4 regions of the Paenibacillus sp. UASWS1643 genome follow, and region 4 is predicted to be linked to each of the others. Evidence: predicted binding sites of a transcription regulator. Region 4 holds the regulator's gene; each other region holds the start of a gene.
What was found. Region 4 encodes Rex, which represses fermentation and respiration genes when NADH is low (regulators of the CRP and FNR family bind a similar motif). Its sites were predicted from a motif close to TTGTGAAATATTTCACAA; they were not measured.
Positions count from the first base shown of each region.

Region 1: the regulator Rex is predicted to act here: its motif matches at 2,196-2,213, upstream of nadA (quinolinate synthase NadA).
Region 2: the regulator Rex is predicted to act here: its motif matches at 2,487-2,504, upstream of pflB (formate C-acetyltransferase).
Region 3: the regulator Rex is predicted to act here: its motif matches at 2,408-2,425, upstream of FE296_RS28480 (cytochrome ubiquinol oxidase subunit I).

Region 1 is NZ_VXKZ01000089.1:17,376-21,566, forward strand. Features, by position in the region: gene nadB (L-aspartate oxidase) at 1-1,150, opposite strand, end outside; gene nadA (quinolinate synthase NadA) at 1,186-2,124, opposite strand; gene ftsH (ATP-dependent zinc metalloprotease FtsH) at 2,424-4,191, opposite strand, start outside.
Region 2 is NZ_VXKZ01000098.1:36,035-40,225, forward strand. Features, by position in the region: gene adhE (bifunctional acetaldehyde-CoA/alcohol dehydrogenase) at 1-1,792, shown strand, start outside; gene pflB (formate C-acetyltransferase) at 2,587-4,191, shown strand, end outside.
Region 3 is NZ_VXKZ01000115.1:941,527-945,717, forward strand. Features, by position in the region: gene FE296_RS28475 (cytochrome d ubiquinol oxidase subunit II) at 1-966, opposite strand, end outside; gene FE296_RS28480 (cytochrome ubiquinol oxidase subunit I) at 966-2,330, opposite strand; gene FE296_RS28485 (MFS transporter) at 2,730-4,124, opposite strand.
Region 4 is NZ_VXKZ01000108.1:66,226-70,416, reverse strand. Features, by position in the region: gene FE296_RS14830 (amidohydrolase) at 1-1,232, opposite strand, end outside; gene FE296_RS14825 (redox-sensing transcriptional repressor Rex) at 1,219-1,872, opposite strand; gene dinG (ATP-dependent DNA helicase DinG) at 2,086-4,191, opposite strand, start outside.

The sequences.
Region 1 (4,191 bases), on a different contig from region 4:
CTCCATGCACTCCTGTAGAAGACACCTCGCCACAAGCAAATAATCGGGAGATGCTGCTCTCTCCACTTAAATCCGTTTTCACTCCACCCATCATGTAATGGGCAGCAGGTGCAACGGGAATCCAGTCCGTTGTCATGTCTAATCCATAACGCATACAAGTCTCATATATGGTAGGGAACCGATGCTTGATCATCTCTGGCTGTTCATGTGTAATGTCCAAGTACACAAAGGTACTGTTGGTGGACTCCATCTCACTAACAATCGCTCGTGCCACGATATCGCGTGGGGCCAGTTCAAGCTGGGCATGATAACGATCCATAAAGCGCTCGCCCATCACATTGCGCAAATATGCTCCTTCGCCGCGTACGGCTTCTGACACAAGGAACCGCGGGGCCCCCGGGTAACAAAGAGAGGTGGGGTGGAATTGGATAAATTCCATGTCACGAACAATAGCCCCAGCCCGATAGGCCATGGCTACACCATCGGCAGTAGCTACATCCGGATTCGTCGTGTATCGGTACAGTTGTCCTGCCCCACCAGAGCAAAGAACAGTTGCCCGTGCCTTCACGAACACTTGCGATCCGTCATCCTTCTGAACCAGAGCGCCAATGCATTGCCCTCGATCTCGATCTGTAATCAGGTCAACAACAAAATGCTCATCCCATACTTCAATCCCGGGATGTTCATTCACTTCAACAGCAAGCGCACGTACAATCTCATATCCCGTCGCATCTCCGTTGGCATGCAAAATACGGCGGTGGCTATGCGCACCTTCCTGCGTCAACGCCAACTCGCCGTTCTCCAGATCAAATAAAGTACCCAAACGAATCAGTTCCTTCACTCCGTCCGGACCCTCATTCACCAATACCTCTACCGCTTCGGAGCGGCATAAGCCCGCTCCTGCTACAAGTGTGTCCTGCAAGTGGTAAGCAGGTGAATCATCCTCTGCAATAACCGCAGCGATGCCTCCCTGCGCATATCTGGTGTTACTTTCAAGTAATGACTTCTTCGTGATCATTAATACACGTTGTTGTTCACTTGCCTTAATGGCAGTAAACAAACCAGCAATCCCTGAGCCTATAACCAGTACATCCGTCTCTACCATGGGTAGCGCAGACAGATCAAAATCAACTAAATATTGCGGTATCATGTTATTCACCTGTCTTGGAGCAAGAGTAGCGCATCCTACTTTACCAACAACATGCGCTCTAGTGATTCTCTGGCTTTGTCGGCAACGGCTGGGGGCACGTATATTTGAGGCTTCATCGTTTCCAGGCATTTCACCAGTTTCTTCAAGTTGTTCACCTTCATGTTGGGACATACGAGGAACTTGGTAGCAAAGTGGAACTGTTTATCCGGACTATCCAGACGAAGCTGATATCCTGTACCATCTTCGGTACCTACGATAAATTCCTTCGCTGATGAATTTTTGCAATACTCCAGAATAGCTGTTGTGCTGCCTACAAAATCACCCATTTCTACAACCTCAGGGCGACACTCTGGATGGACAACAAACTCTGCATTTGGATGCTTGGCTCTCATCTCTACCACATCTTTGACTGTAAGCATATCGTGAGTGTTGCAGTAACCTTCCCAGATAATCATTTTCTTGTCTGTATGCTGCTGCACATAATGTCCCAGGTTTTTATCCGGTACCCAGATAATTTCGTCGGAATCCACCGATTGAATAACCCGGACTGCGTTGGCCGATGTACAACAGATGTCAGTCTCTGCTTTGATCTCAGCCGAGGAATTGATATACGTAACCACCTTGGCATTAGGATGTTGTGCTTTTAATTTGCGTAGTCCGTCCACATTCACCATATCTGCCATTGGGCAGCCGGCACGTTCATCCGGGATAATAACTGTTTTGTTTGGCGCCAGAATTTTAGCGCTTTCACCCATAAAATGAACACCACAGAAAACGATCACATCCGCATCGGTTTGTGCTGCCTTCTGGGCTAACAGAAACGAATCTCCACGGAAGTCGGCAACCTCCTGTACTTCGTCACGTTGATAATAATGGGCAAGAATAATGGCATTACGTTCCTTCTTCAACTCCATAAGCCGCTCACGCAGCTCGCGGTTCATCTCAGCCTTGCGCTCTAAAGCCAGAGCTTCCACCTGTGATCCTCTCCTTTATCGGGACAGCGTCATGCGCTGTTTCGTGGGCTAACCTAAGTCGTTATCTTCGCTTGAGAAACGAATCACAAGCGGTTTAACAACTAATTTACACAACGTTCACGACTCTGTCAATAAATGAAAAAGGCCCGGAACAGCGCTGTAACCACCTGTTTACTAACTGGTTCGCCATCTAACTCCCGTTTATCTTTATCTATCCTCTTTTAAAATAATGGATAAAAAAAGAGAGCCTCGAGGGCTCTCTTGATTTCACCTGCTATCATAGCCAGATGTATTGTGCATTAAGACGTTGGCTTAGTTCCGCCATCATCCGGGTTATTATTATTACCTTTTTCCAGATTCGGAGCTTCGTTTGGAATATCTCCGGCTGGTGGCTCAGGCGTTTCATCTTTACCTTGAATACGAACACGCACATCACCGATGGTGTCGATGATTGGCTCTCCGCCTTCAGTTGGTGTGCCTTCACCATCATTGTCATTCTCTGCTTTTGGAGTCAAAGAACCTGTTTCGATCAATTGCTTGATCTGATCCATTTCCAAAGTCTCTACCTCAAGCAAAGTTTGAGCGATCAGGTGCATCTCTTTTGAATGTTTAACAAGCAAGTCCTTACACTTCTCATAACAGTCATTGATAAAGCGCTGCATTTCCTGATCAATCTCGTAAGCAATGGAATCCGAGTAATTCTGTTCATGGCCGATATCCCGACCAAGGAATACCTGTCCTTGTGAACTTCCGAATTGCATAGGTCCCAATTTCTCACTCATACCGTATTCCATAACCATGCTGCGAACAATACCTGTCGCTTGCTGGAAGTCACTGTATGCACCAGTACCAATTTCTCCGATGAACAATTCCTCAGCTACACGACCTCCGAGGAGTCCGGTTACTTTATCCAGCAATTCCTGCTTGGTAACCAGCATACGGTCTTCTTTTGGCAACATGATTACATATCCACCCGCACGTCCGCGCGGAATAATGGTCACTTTATGTACCATATCAGCATGTTCAAGGAAGTATCCTACAATGGTATGACCTGCTTCGTGATAAGCAACGATTCGTTTCTCGCGATCACTGATGACACGGCTTTTCTTCTCCGTACCAACGATGACACGGTCAATCGCTTCGTCAACTTCCTTCATGGAAATATCTTTACGGTTACGACGGGCTGCAAGCAATGCCGCTTCGTTCAAGAGATTCTCCAAATCCGCACCAGAGAAACCTGTTGTACGCTTCGCGATAATATCCATCTTCACATCTTTGGTCAGTGGTTTATTACGGGAATGTACTTTCAGGACAGCTTCACGACCTCTTACGTCAGGGCGGTCAACCGTAATTTGACGGTCAAAACGTCCAGGACGCAGCAAGGCAGGGTCCAAAATATCTGCACGGTTCGTTGCGGCTATGATGATAATACCTTCATTAACTCCGAATCCGTCCATCTCAACGAGCAACTGGTTGAGTGTCTGTTCACGTTCATCGTGACCACCACCGAGACCAGCACCACGCTGACGTCCTACAGCATCAATCTCATCGATAAAGATGATACATGGGGCATTTTTCTTCGCATTTTCAAACAAATCACGTACACGTGATGCACCGACACCGACAAACATTTCCACGAAGTCGGAACCTGAAATAGTGAAGAATGGTACACCCGCTTCACCAGCTACGGCACGAGCGAGCAATGTTTTACCGGTACCTGGAGGCCCTACGAGCAATACGCCCTTAGGAATCCGTGCACCTACTGCTGCGAATTTACGAGGGTCCTTGAGGAAGTCTACAACCTCAACAAGTTCCTGTTTCTCTTCGTCAGCACCCGCAACATCTTCAAATGTAACCCGCTTCTTCTCTTCGTTGTAGAGACGAGCACGGCTTTTACCAAAGTTCATTACTTTACCGCCGCCGCCTTGAGCCTGATTAAACAGGAAGAAGAACAGCAGGAACATAATGATCAAAGGAATAAAGGAAGTCAGCAACGTCAACCAGATGCTGTCACCTTTCATTGGCTCCTGATGATATTGGAAATTGTTAGTTTCACTTGCAGCTACA
Region 2 (4,191 bases), on a different contig from region 4:
AAAAATGATTGCGAACGGCTGTTACTTTGTTAACAAAGATGAAGCAGCAAAATTGACAGCAGGTGCGATTAATGCCGAGAAATGTGCGGTGAACCCGGCGATTGTTGGTCAATCTGCGGTGAGCATTGCGAAGTTGTGCGGAATTGAAGTTCCAGCAGGCACCAAAATTCTCGTGGCCGAGATTGAAGGAGTAGGTACGAAATTCCCATTGTCGGCTGAGAAATTAAGCCCGGTACTGGCTTGTTACAAAGTTAAAACGGCAGCAGAGGGCATTGAGCGTGCAGCAGAAGTGGTTGCTTTTGGCGGCATGGGTCACTCCTCGGTTATCCACTCCACAAATGAAGAAGTGATTGGCAAATTCGCAGATCGTCTGCAAACTGGACGGATTATTGTGAACTCACCATCCACACACGGTGCCATCGGGGATATCTACAACACAAACATGCCATCATTGACACTGGGATGCGGATCATACGGACGTAACTCGACTTCTTCCAACGTAACCGCTGTGAACTTAATCAATGTGAAAAGGGTGGCTCGCCGTACCGTGAATATGCAATGGTTCAAAGTGCCGAACAAAGTCTACTTCGAAAAAGGGGCAACACAGTATCTTGCCAAAATGCCTGATATCACACGTGTGGCGATTATTACGGATGCCATGATGGTGAAACTTGGATATGTTGAAAAAGTAGAACACTATCTGCGTCAACGCCAAATGCCAGTAGCGATCGAAGTGTTCTCCGATGTTGAGCCAGATCCATCCACAACAACGGTAGACCGCGGAACCGAAATGATGCGCCGTTTCCAACCAGACTGCATTATCGCACTCGGCGGTGGATCACCGATGGATGCTGCCAAAGCTATGTGGTTGTTCTATGAATATCCGGACACGGACTTCAACGATCTGAAACAAAAATTCATGGATATCCGCAAACGGATCTACAAATATCCACGTCTCGGCGTAAAAGCGAAATTTGTAGCGATTCCAACCACATCCGGTACAGGTTCTGAAGTGACATCGTTCGCGGTTATCACAGATAAAAATCAAGGTAACACCAAATATCCATTGGCCGACTATGAGCTGACACCAGACGTAGCGATTGTCGATCCGGAGTTCGTATACTCCCTGCCTAGAACAGCCGTTGCCGATACAGGTATGGACGTACTGACGCATGCGATTGAAGCTTATGTATCTGTTATGGCAAATGATTACACGGATGGACTTGCGATCAAAGCAATCCAGCTGGTATTCCAATACCTGGAGCAATCTGCGCTGCAAGGAGATAAACTGGCACGTGAGAAAATGCATAATGCTTCCACGATTGCCGGTATGGCGTTTGCCAACGCATTCCTGGGTATTAACCACAGCTTGGCGCACAAATGGGGCGGTCAGTATCACACCGCACACGGACGCACCAATGCAATCCTGATGCCACACGTCATTCGTTACAACGCAAAAAAACCGACTAAATTCGCATCGTTCCCGAAATATTCGCACTTTGTAGCGGATGAGCGGTATGCTGAAATTGCCCGCATCTTGGGATTGCCTGCTCGCACGACAGAAGAAGGCGTAACCAGTCTCATCAATGCCATTCGCAAACTGAACAAAACATTGGGCATTGAAGAATCGTTCCAGGAAATCGGATTTGATGCCAAAGACTTCGAAGCACATGTAGATTATCTGGCTGACCGTGCCTTCGAAGACCAATGTACAACCGCCAATCCAAAGTTGCCGCTGGTAACTGAACTGGCTGATGTGTACCGCAACGCTTTCTACGGAAAGTTTGAATAAAGAATCTAGAATGAAGCGTGCCTTACGGCAAGAAGATCAGGGTTCCCCGAGAGGGGAGCCCCGATTGCCGTCTTTCGCACAATAACGAAGAGGGCAGAAAAACAGAAGAGCGAAGCACCTGTTTTTCAGGATTTATTTTAAGATTTGATTTGCTCCGAGCATAGAGGAGCAAAAGGGTTCTAAAGAGGTGGCATGGAATCCGTGACGTGGCTGTTTGAGTCAGATGTTCGCACAATAACGGAGAGGGCAGAAAAACAGAAGAGCGAAGCACCTGTTTTTCAGGATTTATTTTAAGATTTGATTTGCTCCGAGCATAGAGGAGCAAAAGGGTTCTAAAGAGGTTACACGGAATCCGTGATGTGACCGTTTGAGCCAGATGTTCACACAATAACGGAGAGGGCAGAAAAAACTGAAGAAGCGGAGCGTTCGCCTTTATCCCCGGATTTTCCCCTTTGAAATATAAAATTGAAAAAATCCGGGGATAACAGCGATCGGAAGTTGTTCTGCCCGCGGAGTGGCTAAGTGTGAAACTAAATAGGGTTCAATGGGACACAGCACAGGTGGAGTGAGTTAGTTCACTGACTTTGTGACAAAAATCACAGATGGTGAAAGCCTCAAGTCGTATACTGAAAATGTAAGAAAAACATTCATTCCGCGGTTCCGGTTCCCAAGTAGAGAGAACATGTTCCGGTTTATGTGAAACAATTCACATTAATCGCGGCTCTGGGCACACAATGCTACGAATAAAGCAAGATGTTATGTGTCCAGAAATCCAAATTAGTGGAGGGATTACGATGTCGGTGATTGAAAAAGATGTCAAACAACAAACAGGCTGGAGAAACTTTACCAAAGGAACATGGACCAAATCCGTAGATGTGAATGATTTTCTGGCACACAACTTGTCTCCGTATTACGGTGATGAAGCATTCCTAGCAGGTGCAACCCAGAATACCAAAGAATTGTGGGAGATCGTATCTGATCTGACCAAAAAGGAACGGGATAACGGCGGTGTCCTTGATGTTGATGTGAACACACCAGCGACTATTGTTTCTCACCAACCAGGTTATCTGGATCAATCCAAAGAACAGATTGTCGGCGTTCAGACGGATGCTCCATTCAGACGTTCCATTCAACCAACAGGCGGAATCCGGATGATGATTGATGCATGTGAAGCATATGGCTTCGAATTGCCTCAAGGCGTCATTGATATATTTACAAACATTCGCAAAACACATAACCAGGGTGTATTCGATGCTTATACTTCCGATATGCGTGCAGCGCGTAAAGCAGGGATTATTACAGGTCTGCCAGATGCTTACGGCCGTGGCCGGATCATCGGTGACTATCGTCGTGTAGCTTTGTACGGGGTAGACTTCCTGATTCGTAACAAAAAAGGTGAATTGAACGCACTCGAAGTTGATGTTATTGATGAAGATGTCATTCGTCTGCGGGAAGAATTGTCTGAACAGATTCGTGCATTGCAAGAATTGAAACAATTGGGCGAAATGCACGGGTTCGATATTTCCTTGCCAGCGACTACAGCAAAAGAAGCATTCCAATGGTTGTACTTCGGTTATCTTGCTGCGATCAAAGAACAAAACGGTGCTGCGATGTCACTGGGACGTGTATCTTCTTTCCTGGATATCTACATTGAACGTGACCTGCAAGAAGGTATTTTGTCCGAAGAACAGGCTCAGGAATTGGTTGACCATTTCGTAATGAAACTGCGGATTGTCAAATTCTTGCGCACACCGGATTACAACGAACTGTTCAGTGGAGATCCGACATGGGTGACTGAGTCCATCGGCGGTATGTCTGTGAATGGTGAAACACGTGTAACCAAAAACAGCTTCCGTTTCCTGCATACACTGCACAACCTGGGTCCTGCACCAGAACCGAACTTGACTGTTCTCTGGTCAACGAAACTTCCAGAAGCTTTCAAAGATTATTGCAGCAAAGTATCCATCGAAACCAGCTCAATCCAGTATGAAAATGATGATCTGATGCGTCCAATCTACGGTGACGATTACGGTATTGCATGCTGTGTGTCGGCGATGAAGATCGGGAAACAAATGCAATTTTTCGGCGCTCGTGCCAACCTGGCAAAAGCTCTCCTGTATGCGATCAACGGTGGTCGTGACGAGAAATCCGGAGCACAAGTTGGACCTGAGTATCCTGCCATCACTAGCGAAGTGCTGGATTACAATGAGGTTATGAAACGCTTCAAACCAATGATGGAGTGGCTGGCGAAACTGTATATGAACACCCTCAACGTCATTCACTACATGCACGATAAATACAGCTATGAGCGTATCGAAATGGCATTACATGACCGTGACATTGTACGTACGATGGCTTGTGGTATAGCCGGTCTCTCGGTTACAGCAGATTCACTGAGT
Region 3 (4,191 bases), on a different contig from region 4:
GACCAGAATAAGAGAAGGAATTAACAGGCACAGCCCACCGATAAACACAACCACTAGCGCAAAACCCATTGCTGGCGGTGTGGCACTGCTCTGAATCGTGATGAATGGATCAAGAATATAAGGATACTGCCCAATGCCGTAAGCGAAAAAGGCTGTGAAAAATTGCAGCATGATACATATAAAAGCTAATCCGTAACGACGACCGTTATATAACAGCCACATGGCAATCATGAAAAATGCAACGGATAGCGCCAGCAGCCACCATAAATCCATCATGTTTTGAAAATGACGCTCATTGTGTTGACCCAAATATATAAATGCAGTCAGCGCGAGAATAATGGTCGGTGTACTCCAGAACAAAGCATAATTGCGCATTAGCTTCAATGCCGAATGATCCTCTGCCCGAGATGCATAAAATGTCAGAAATGACCCGCTAATGAACAATACCGACACGATGGCTAGACCAACGATGCTCCACGATAACGGATTGGTGAACAGCGCCCAATAATCCAGGGAAACCGTCTCCCCATGCTTCAGAATAAAGCCACCTTCAGACAGGGTCAGTGCCACTGACAATGACGCTGGAATAAGCAACCCGGTAGCTCCGTATAAAAACAGATATACGATGTTATTTTTGGAACCATAATTCTCAAAGGCGTAGAATGACCCACGAATGGCAAGCAAAATGACGGCTATACTTCCCGGAACAAGCAGCGCGGAGCCATAATAGTAAGCAGTATCCGGAAAGAATCCAACGATGCCAATATAGAAAAAGACAAAAAATACATTGGTGATCTCCCAGACCGGTGATAGATAACGGGAGATCAGACGATTAATCAGGTGATCCTGCTTTGTCAGGCGTGCATAAAAGGCGAAGAAACCTGCTCCAAAATCAATGGAAGCTACAATAAGATAGCCGTACAAGAACAGCCAGAGAACGGATATACCAATCAATTCATAACTCATCAGGCCTGATCCCCTTTCTTGGCTGATTGATCATGCTTCTCTTTCAACCATTTCTCCATCTCAAGCTCAGCGGGATTATTATTGAACAGACGTCTCAATACGAGAACACAGATGACGCCGAGCACGATGTATAGAAGCAAGAAGACGAAAAACAAAATTCTTACACTCGGTGAAGAAGTAGCGGCCTCTTCCACTCGCATATAACCTCGGATGATCCATGGCTGCCGACCGATCTCTGCATAGAACCAACCCATCTCAACGGCCAGAAAAGCGAGCGGTGCACTGAGCGCAACCATACGAAGCATCCACTTGTTAAACTGATTTCGTCTCTTCCAGAACACAAACAGGAAGTACAGACTGGATATAGCGAGTAGAGCGAAACCTATTCCAGCCATTAGATCGAACAAGTAATGCACAAGTAAGGGTGGATGCTCATTAGATGGAAATTCATTCAGCCCGGTTACCTCGGCGTTAAAGTCTCCAAAGGCAAGAAAGCTAAGCACTTTCGGCAAATGAAGTGCGCCTATGATTTCATGTTCAGCATTCAGCCATCCTAATAAAATAAGATCTGCGCCGCTTTCCGTCTCGAAATGCCACTCGGCAGCTGCGAGCTTCTCCGGCTGATGTTCAGCCAAAAACTTGGCAGATACATCCCCAGCTAAGGAATTTAATAAACTGAATACCAGAACAACGGCCATCATGAGGTTCAGGCCTTTTTTGTGGTAGGCAGACACCCCTTTTCTCAACATCGCAAAAGCTGCAATTCCCGCTAACAGAGCAGCTCCTGTCAGATAAGCCGAGCTTAATACATGAAATACTTTGGAGAACGTCGCCGTATTCAGCATCGCTTGTACAGGATTCACTGCCAAGAATTGACCTGCTTCCATGACAAAGCCTTCAGGCTGGTTCATGAATCCGTTCACTGTTGTAATAAAAACAGCAGACATGCCTGCCCCGGCGACAATCGGAATGGTCAGCAACCAGTGGATATACGGATTTTTGAACCGATCCCACGTGTACAGATAAATGCCAAGGAAGATGGCTTCAAAAAAGAACGCGAATACTTCCATAAATAGTGGCAGTGCAATAACATTCCCGGCCAATTTCATAAAATTCGGCCACACCAGGGCCAATTGCAGCGATATCGCTGTACCTGTGACAACACCAACCGCCACAGATATGACAAATCCTCTGGACCACCTCTTTGCCATAAGTATGTAATGGTGATCTTTCTTCCGAATGCCGATGAACTCTGCAATAGCAATCATCAAAGGCACACCAACACCAAGCGTTGCAAAAATCACATGGAATCCGAGTGTCAAACCTGTCACCAGCCTGCTCCATAACACCGTATCAATAGCCATTCTTTGTGTTGTCTCCTTTCAAACTCTGTTCAATTTAGAAACATTCAATATCAGCTTTGGCTAAACTCAATGCAAAGTTGCGAAAAATTTCACAAAGTTAGGTATGACGATATCTTGCCACACCTATAATGCGTTTACTCCTGTAGGCCCCCGATAATAGCAAGCATTGGATGCCAATTAAAATCTGATATTGATGCACTTAAAGTACTAACCAAGCCTATTAATCAAAATTATTATATATTTATTTTTACCTAATTCAATCAAAGTCACGTCTTCTACCCTAAACGTTCAAGAAAGGATCAACTCTTTCTAACAACTTGGTGAAAAATAAAAAACACACCCAATGGAGCTATTGATTCATTGGGTGTAAACGTGCTATTGCACGGAAGATTCTCTATTTTACTTGCTTACTTGCTCCGGACTCACCGCACCTGCCTCGCGACGTACGCTCATGATGATTAGTGATGCAGCTAATACCATAAGGATGATTCCAAGCATCTGAAATCCTGTCACATTAAATGTATCTCCCATGACAATCCCAATTAATAACGACGATAAGATGGTCCCCAGGTAGCGTGATGTATTAAAAATACCCGATGCGACTCCGATCATTTCTTTGGGTGTGCTTTTGAACAGGGCAGCTTGCATGCCGACCGCGTTTAGGCCGTTACTTATTCCAAATAAAGCCAAGGCAACAATGATTATGAAGATTGGAGAAGTTTCATTCATAACAACGATCAATATAGAGCCAAATGTCATTAAAGAAGCGGATACGATCAGAGCTGGCCGTGATCCTGATCTGTCAATCCAGCGCCCTGCGATCGGAGCAATAATGACTGAACATAACCCCAAAGCTAGCATACTCATTCCTGTATGAACTTCGTTGAGATGACGTACCTGCTTCAAATACGTAGGAACTCCAAAAAAAAGTGCGTAAAACAGGATGTTCACCAGCATGTATTGCACATTCACCCAAGTCATCTCGGGATATGAGGCAAACGTTCGCAGAGGAATAAAAGGCGTGGCTGCTTTTAATTCATGTCGGATAAACATGACGAGTGCGATTAACCCGATCCCCCCTGTCAGCAGATGCCATGTTGAAATATCTCCTGTGGAATTTACTGATAGTAAACCGATGAGCAGAGTCACCAAAGCTACCGTAAACATCAGGATACCTGGTGCGTCAATTAACGCAAGCCATTGCCGAATGGACATGTGACCAGAGATAGACGGAGATTGCTCGTCCTTCGGGATTGTTTTCCAGGCGAACCAAAAACTTGCCAAGACAAATGGAATATTAACGAAGAATATGCTGTGCCAGTCCCACCAATGAATCAATACTCCACCAATAAAAGGTCCAACTGCAGCCGCTCCTGAAAGGAATATAGCCAAGGTCGACAAGGCGGTGGCTTGTTTTTCAGTCACGTTAATTCTGACAATGGCCATTCCGACGGCCACCATCATGCTTGTGCCAATCGATTGAACGATTCGGAATACGATGAGCCATGAAAAGCTGGGAGACCATGGAGCTAACATGGACGATACAAAAACAATAACAAGACCCATGAGGAAGATCTTCCTGCGGCCAAACAAATCACTACACTTGCCCATGACGGGTTGAGCGACAGCACTGGCAATATAAAATGATAAAATAATCCACGAAATGGCTGTAAAATTAAGTTGATACACTTGTTGTAATCTTGAAATAGCCACAGAAATCATGGAGGAATTCAACGGGTTCAACATAATTCCGAGTCCAACAGCTAACATCAATCCGTTATTTCGAACGTTCATCGGTGCATCACTCCTTCTTCTGTTGTTATCTTACTTGAACTTATTCATTTATTCCAACGCATTATAT
Region 4 (4,191 bases):
CCGTGTTTGACCACTTGTTTTCCATCCACCCATACGTGCTCAACATCTTTGGCAGAAGCCGAGTAGATCGTATGTGAGATCAGGTCTGTATGTGGATAGAAATGTGCCTGTTCAATGTCAAGAGCGATAAAATCAGCCTTCATGCCGACCTCAAGTGCTCCGGTATTGTTCAAGAAAATGGATTTGGCACCGTATGACGTTCCCAGGAGTAACGCTTCGCCTGCTGGCACAGCCGTCGGGTCACCAGATACACCTTTGTGGATCAATGCAGCCAGTCTCATTTCCTCGAACATATCCAGGTTGTTGTTGCTTGCCGGTCCGTCTGTTCCGAGTGACACGGTAACTCCTGCTTTCAGTAACGCAGGTACCCGCGCAACACCGGAAGCGAGTTTCAGGTTACTTCCCGGGTTATGGGATACAGCCACATCATGACGGGCCAAAATTTCAATCTCTTCGTCATTCAGATGCACCGCATGTGCAACCAGGGATGGACGAGAGAAAAAGCCCAGTTTCTCCAGATGTGCCACAGGACGCAGTCCATAATCAGCCACGTTCTGCTCCACTTCACGAAGCGTTTCAGACATATGTGTATGGAGAGGAAGGTTCAGGTCATTCGCGACCTGTACAAGCTTCTCTATGTAGTCAGGAGGGCATGTATATGGGGCGTGTGGCGAGATTACGGTTGTAATGCGACCATCTGCCTGTCCATTCCACTCACGTGCAAACGCTGCCGACTCCTCCAGCTTCCGCAGTTGCTCTTCTTCCGAGCACAGCCCGATTACACCACGTGCCAGTGCTGCTCTAACGCCGGATTGCTCCACAACTTTGGCAACTTGATCCATGTGATCGTACATGTCCAGGAAAGCTGTAGTTCCGCCTTTCAACATTTCAAGCACCGATAGCGAAGTTCCCCAATATACGTCTTGTGAAGTCATTTTCGCTTCCATCGGCCACATTTTTTCCTGCAACCATACTTGCAACGCAAGATCGTCTCCGTGCCCTCTGAGCAACGACATTGCTGCATGACCATGCGTATTGATCAGACCCGGCAGGAAGAACAGTCCTTTTCCATCCACTTTGGTACAATTTTTGTCTCCATCCGGCAATGTCTCACCAATATGCACAATCTTGTCATCCTCAACAACCATGTATCCTTGAACCACGTTCCATGTTGTGCCGCCTTCATTAACGGCAAATTTGCCGTTGTGAATTACCCATCTATTTGTTGTCATCTTCCTCGTCGTCCTTTCCAGTCTCCAAGTAATAGGCCAAACTAAGCAGATCCGTTGTAAAGTCAGCATGGTGAATGCGGATATGCGGCGGTGTTTTTAGAATGGTTGGTGCAAAATTAAGAATCGCTTCGATTCCGGATTCAATAAGCTGATCGGCTACATTTTGGGCTTCCGTATCCGGAACCGTGATAATTCCGATGCGGATGTTTTCTGTTTTAACCGCTTCCGTCAATTCATTCATTGGTTTTACCGTCAAACTGTTAATTTGACTACCAATCTTCGGTCCATATGCATCAAATACAGCAACAATCTTCATGTTGTCTTTCAGATATGCGTTGTAGTTGGACAAGGCTTGACCGAGATTACCCGCTCCTACCAGAGCTACATTAATTTGCTGATCAATTTTGAGAATGTGACGAATTTTCTCGATCAAATAGGATACATCATACCCGATCCCTTTACGACCAAAATCACCGAAGTAAGCCAGGTCTTTACGAATTTGGGCCGGATTCAGATCCAGCCTCTGTCCAAGCTCTTGAGAAGAAACAGTAGCCACCTCACGCTGATGCAACTCGTTCAAATAACGCAAGTATACAGGCAGACGTCGTACCACCGCTTCCGAAATTTTATCCGATTTCATTCTTGCTCCCCCTTACCAAGGCCACGATAAAATAATAGATGAAAAGATGAGCATTCTGTATAAATTCAAAGATAGACGTTGTATACAGAATGCTCCTTGTAATTTAGGTTATAAGTTCTTACGTGCAACTGCTTTAATCGGATACGGAAATATCTAATAAAGTTTAACGCCAAACGATAGTGTCATGCAATGATATAACGAACAAAACAACCATTATTCTTGTTCATTAACAGGTTTTTCCAACCACTCGGTAATTCGTGGAACCATTTGCTCCGTCAGCATATGCTCCATTTTGGGACCAGGCAAAGAATATAAAAAGAATTTACCATAGTACGCTTCAATCACCCGTGTATCATAAACAATGACAATTCCTCTGTCCTTCGCTGTACGCACCAACCGTCCAAATCCCTGCTTGAAACGAATGACCGCTTGCGGCACGGACAGTTTCATGAACGGATTTTTCTTCTGTTCCTGAAGCAACTCACTCTTGGCTTCCACCAACGGATGATTCGGTGGCTGGAAAGGCAGTCGCACAATAGCGAGACAGGTTAGCGCCTCTCCCGGGATATCTACACCCTCCCAGAAGCTGCTTGTACCCAGAAGTACCGTAGCTTTGGCATCTTGGAACCTGCGTGTCAATTTGGAACGACTTCCACTGTCAACGCCTTGCCCAAGCAACGAGATGTCGTTACCAGATAGCGCCTCCTTCAGTGGATCATAGACCTGCCGCAACATCTTGTATGAAGTAAACAGAACCATCATGCGTCCACGCGTGGCAATTGCGGTCTCTGCGAGTGATTGCACCAGCATATTGACAAAGTGCGCATCACCCACACTGCCCTTCACACTCGGGAAATCACGCGGAATCACCAGAAGTGCCTGATCGCGATAGTTGAAAGGTGATGGCAGCATCGACGTTAATAACCGATTATTCTCGGAAGCTTCCTGCAAGCCAAGCTGTTCAATCATGAACTGGAATGACTTATCTACAGAGAGCGTAGCCGATGTAAGCACAACACTTTTCTTTTTATCAAAGAACAAATCCTTAAGTTGTGCACTGACATCTACAGGTACAGCATACAGCTGAAGAGATTTGCTGCGGAACTGACCGCTTGCTTCCATCCAGTACACCGTTTTGACATCATCCATACGCATGAAGAAACGCAGATTCTCCTTCAATGTGGTCAGATCTTTCAGCAGTCCTGTAATGTCCGTGATCAGACTATCCGATTGATAATCATCCTGATCCTCTTTCACCTCAAGCAGCAATTTGTCCCCTTTGCGGACCAAATCCCCCAGAGTCACATAGATCTGGTTCTCCAGATCCTGCAACTCCTGCCATTTCGCAGGTTTCTGAGATGCTTTCAGACGCAGGGAAAATTGCCCCGTCTCTCCCGGTGAAGCATCACTTCGTTCAGGCAACAGACCGAACAAGGCATCGCTCATACGATCCCACAGCTCCTTAACTTCAAGAGCGAGCGGGAACATCTGATCCACCATGGAGCCCCATTGCACCGAATTTTCATGCCCGGATAACTGCGAACGAAGCATAGGCAGCTGACCATTACGACTGTCCTTAAACAGGCGGGTCAGTGTATGAACCAAGGTGAAATATTTCATATGCATTCCAAGATGTTTTCCAGCGACATCCTCCAGATGATGTGCCTCATCGATCACAAGACTCTCATAGGCTGGCAGCAGCTGATGCGCGGCTTTCACATCCGTAAATAATTTGGAGTGATTGGTGATTACGATATCTGACAACCCGGCCTCATGTTTGGCACGATGGTAGAAACATTTGCGGAACCATGGACATGATCTTCCCAGACAAGACTCAGATTCGCTCTGTACCGTCTCCCAGAAGTCCCCTCCGCGTCCGCTAAGGTTAAGTTCCTCATCATCTCCGGTTTCGGTCTGCGTAAGCCAGACAATCATCTGAGCAGCTGTGAAATAATCCTCTTTGGGTGTAGCGAATTCACGTTTATTGATTTTGTGTTCAAACTTGCGCAGGCACAGGTAATGTCCACGTCCTTTGAATACAGCAGCCTTAAACGGGAACGGAACCACTTGAGTCAGCATCGGAATGTCCCGCTCTCTCAATTGCTCCTGCAGGTTGATTGTATGCGTGCTGACCATAACTTTCTGTTCTTGCTTCACACTTTCGTAAATAGCAGGCAAGAGATAACCCAGAGATTTACCAGTACCTGTTCCTGCTTCGATCAAGAGATGTTTCTCTTCATCCAGGGCTTGCCTTACACTGCTGAACATCTGAGTCTGCGCTTCACGCTCTTCGTAATGATCCAGCGTATCCTTCAGATT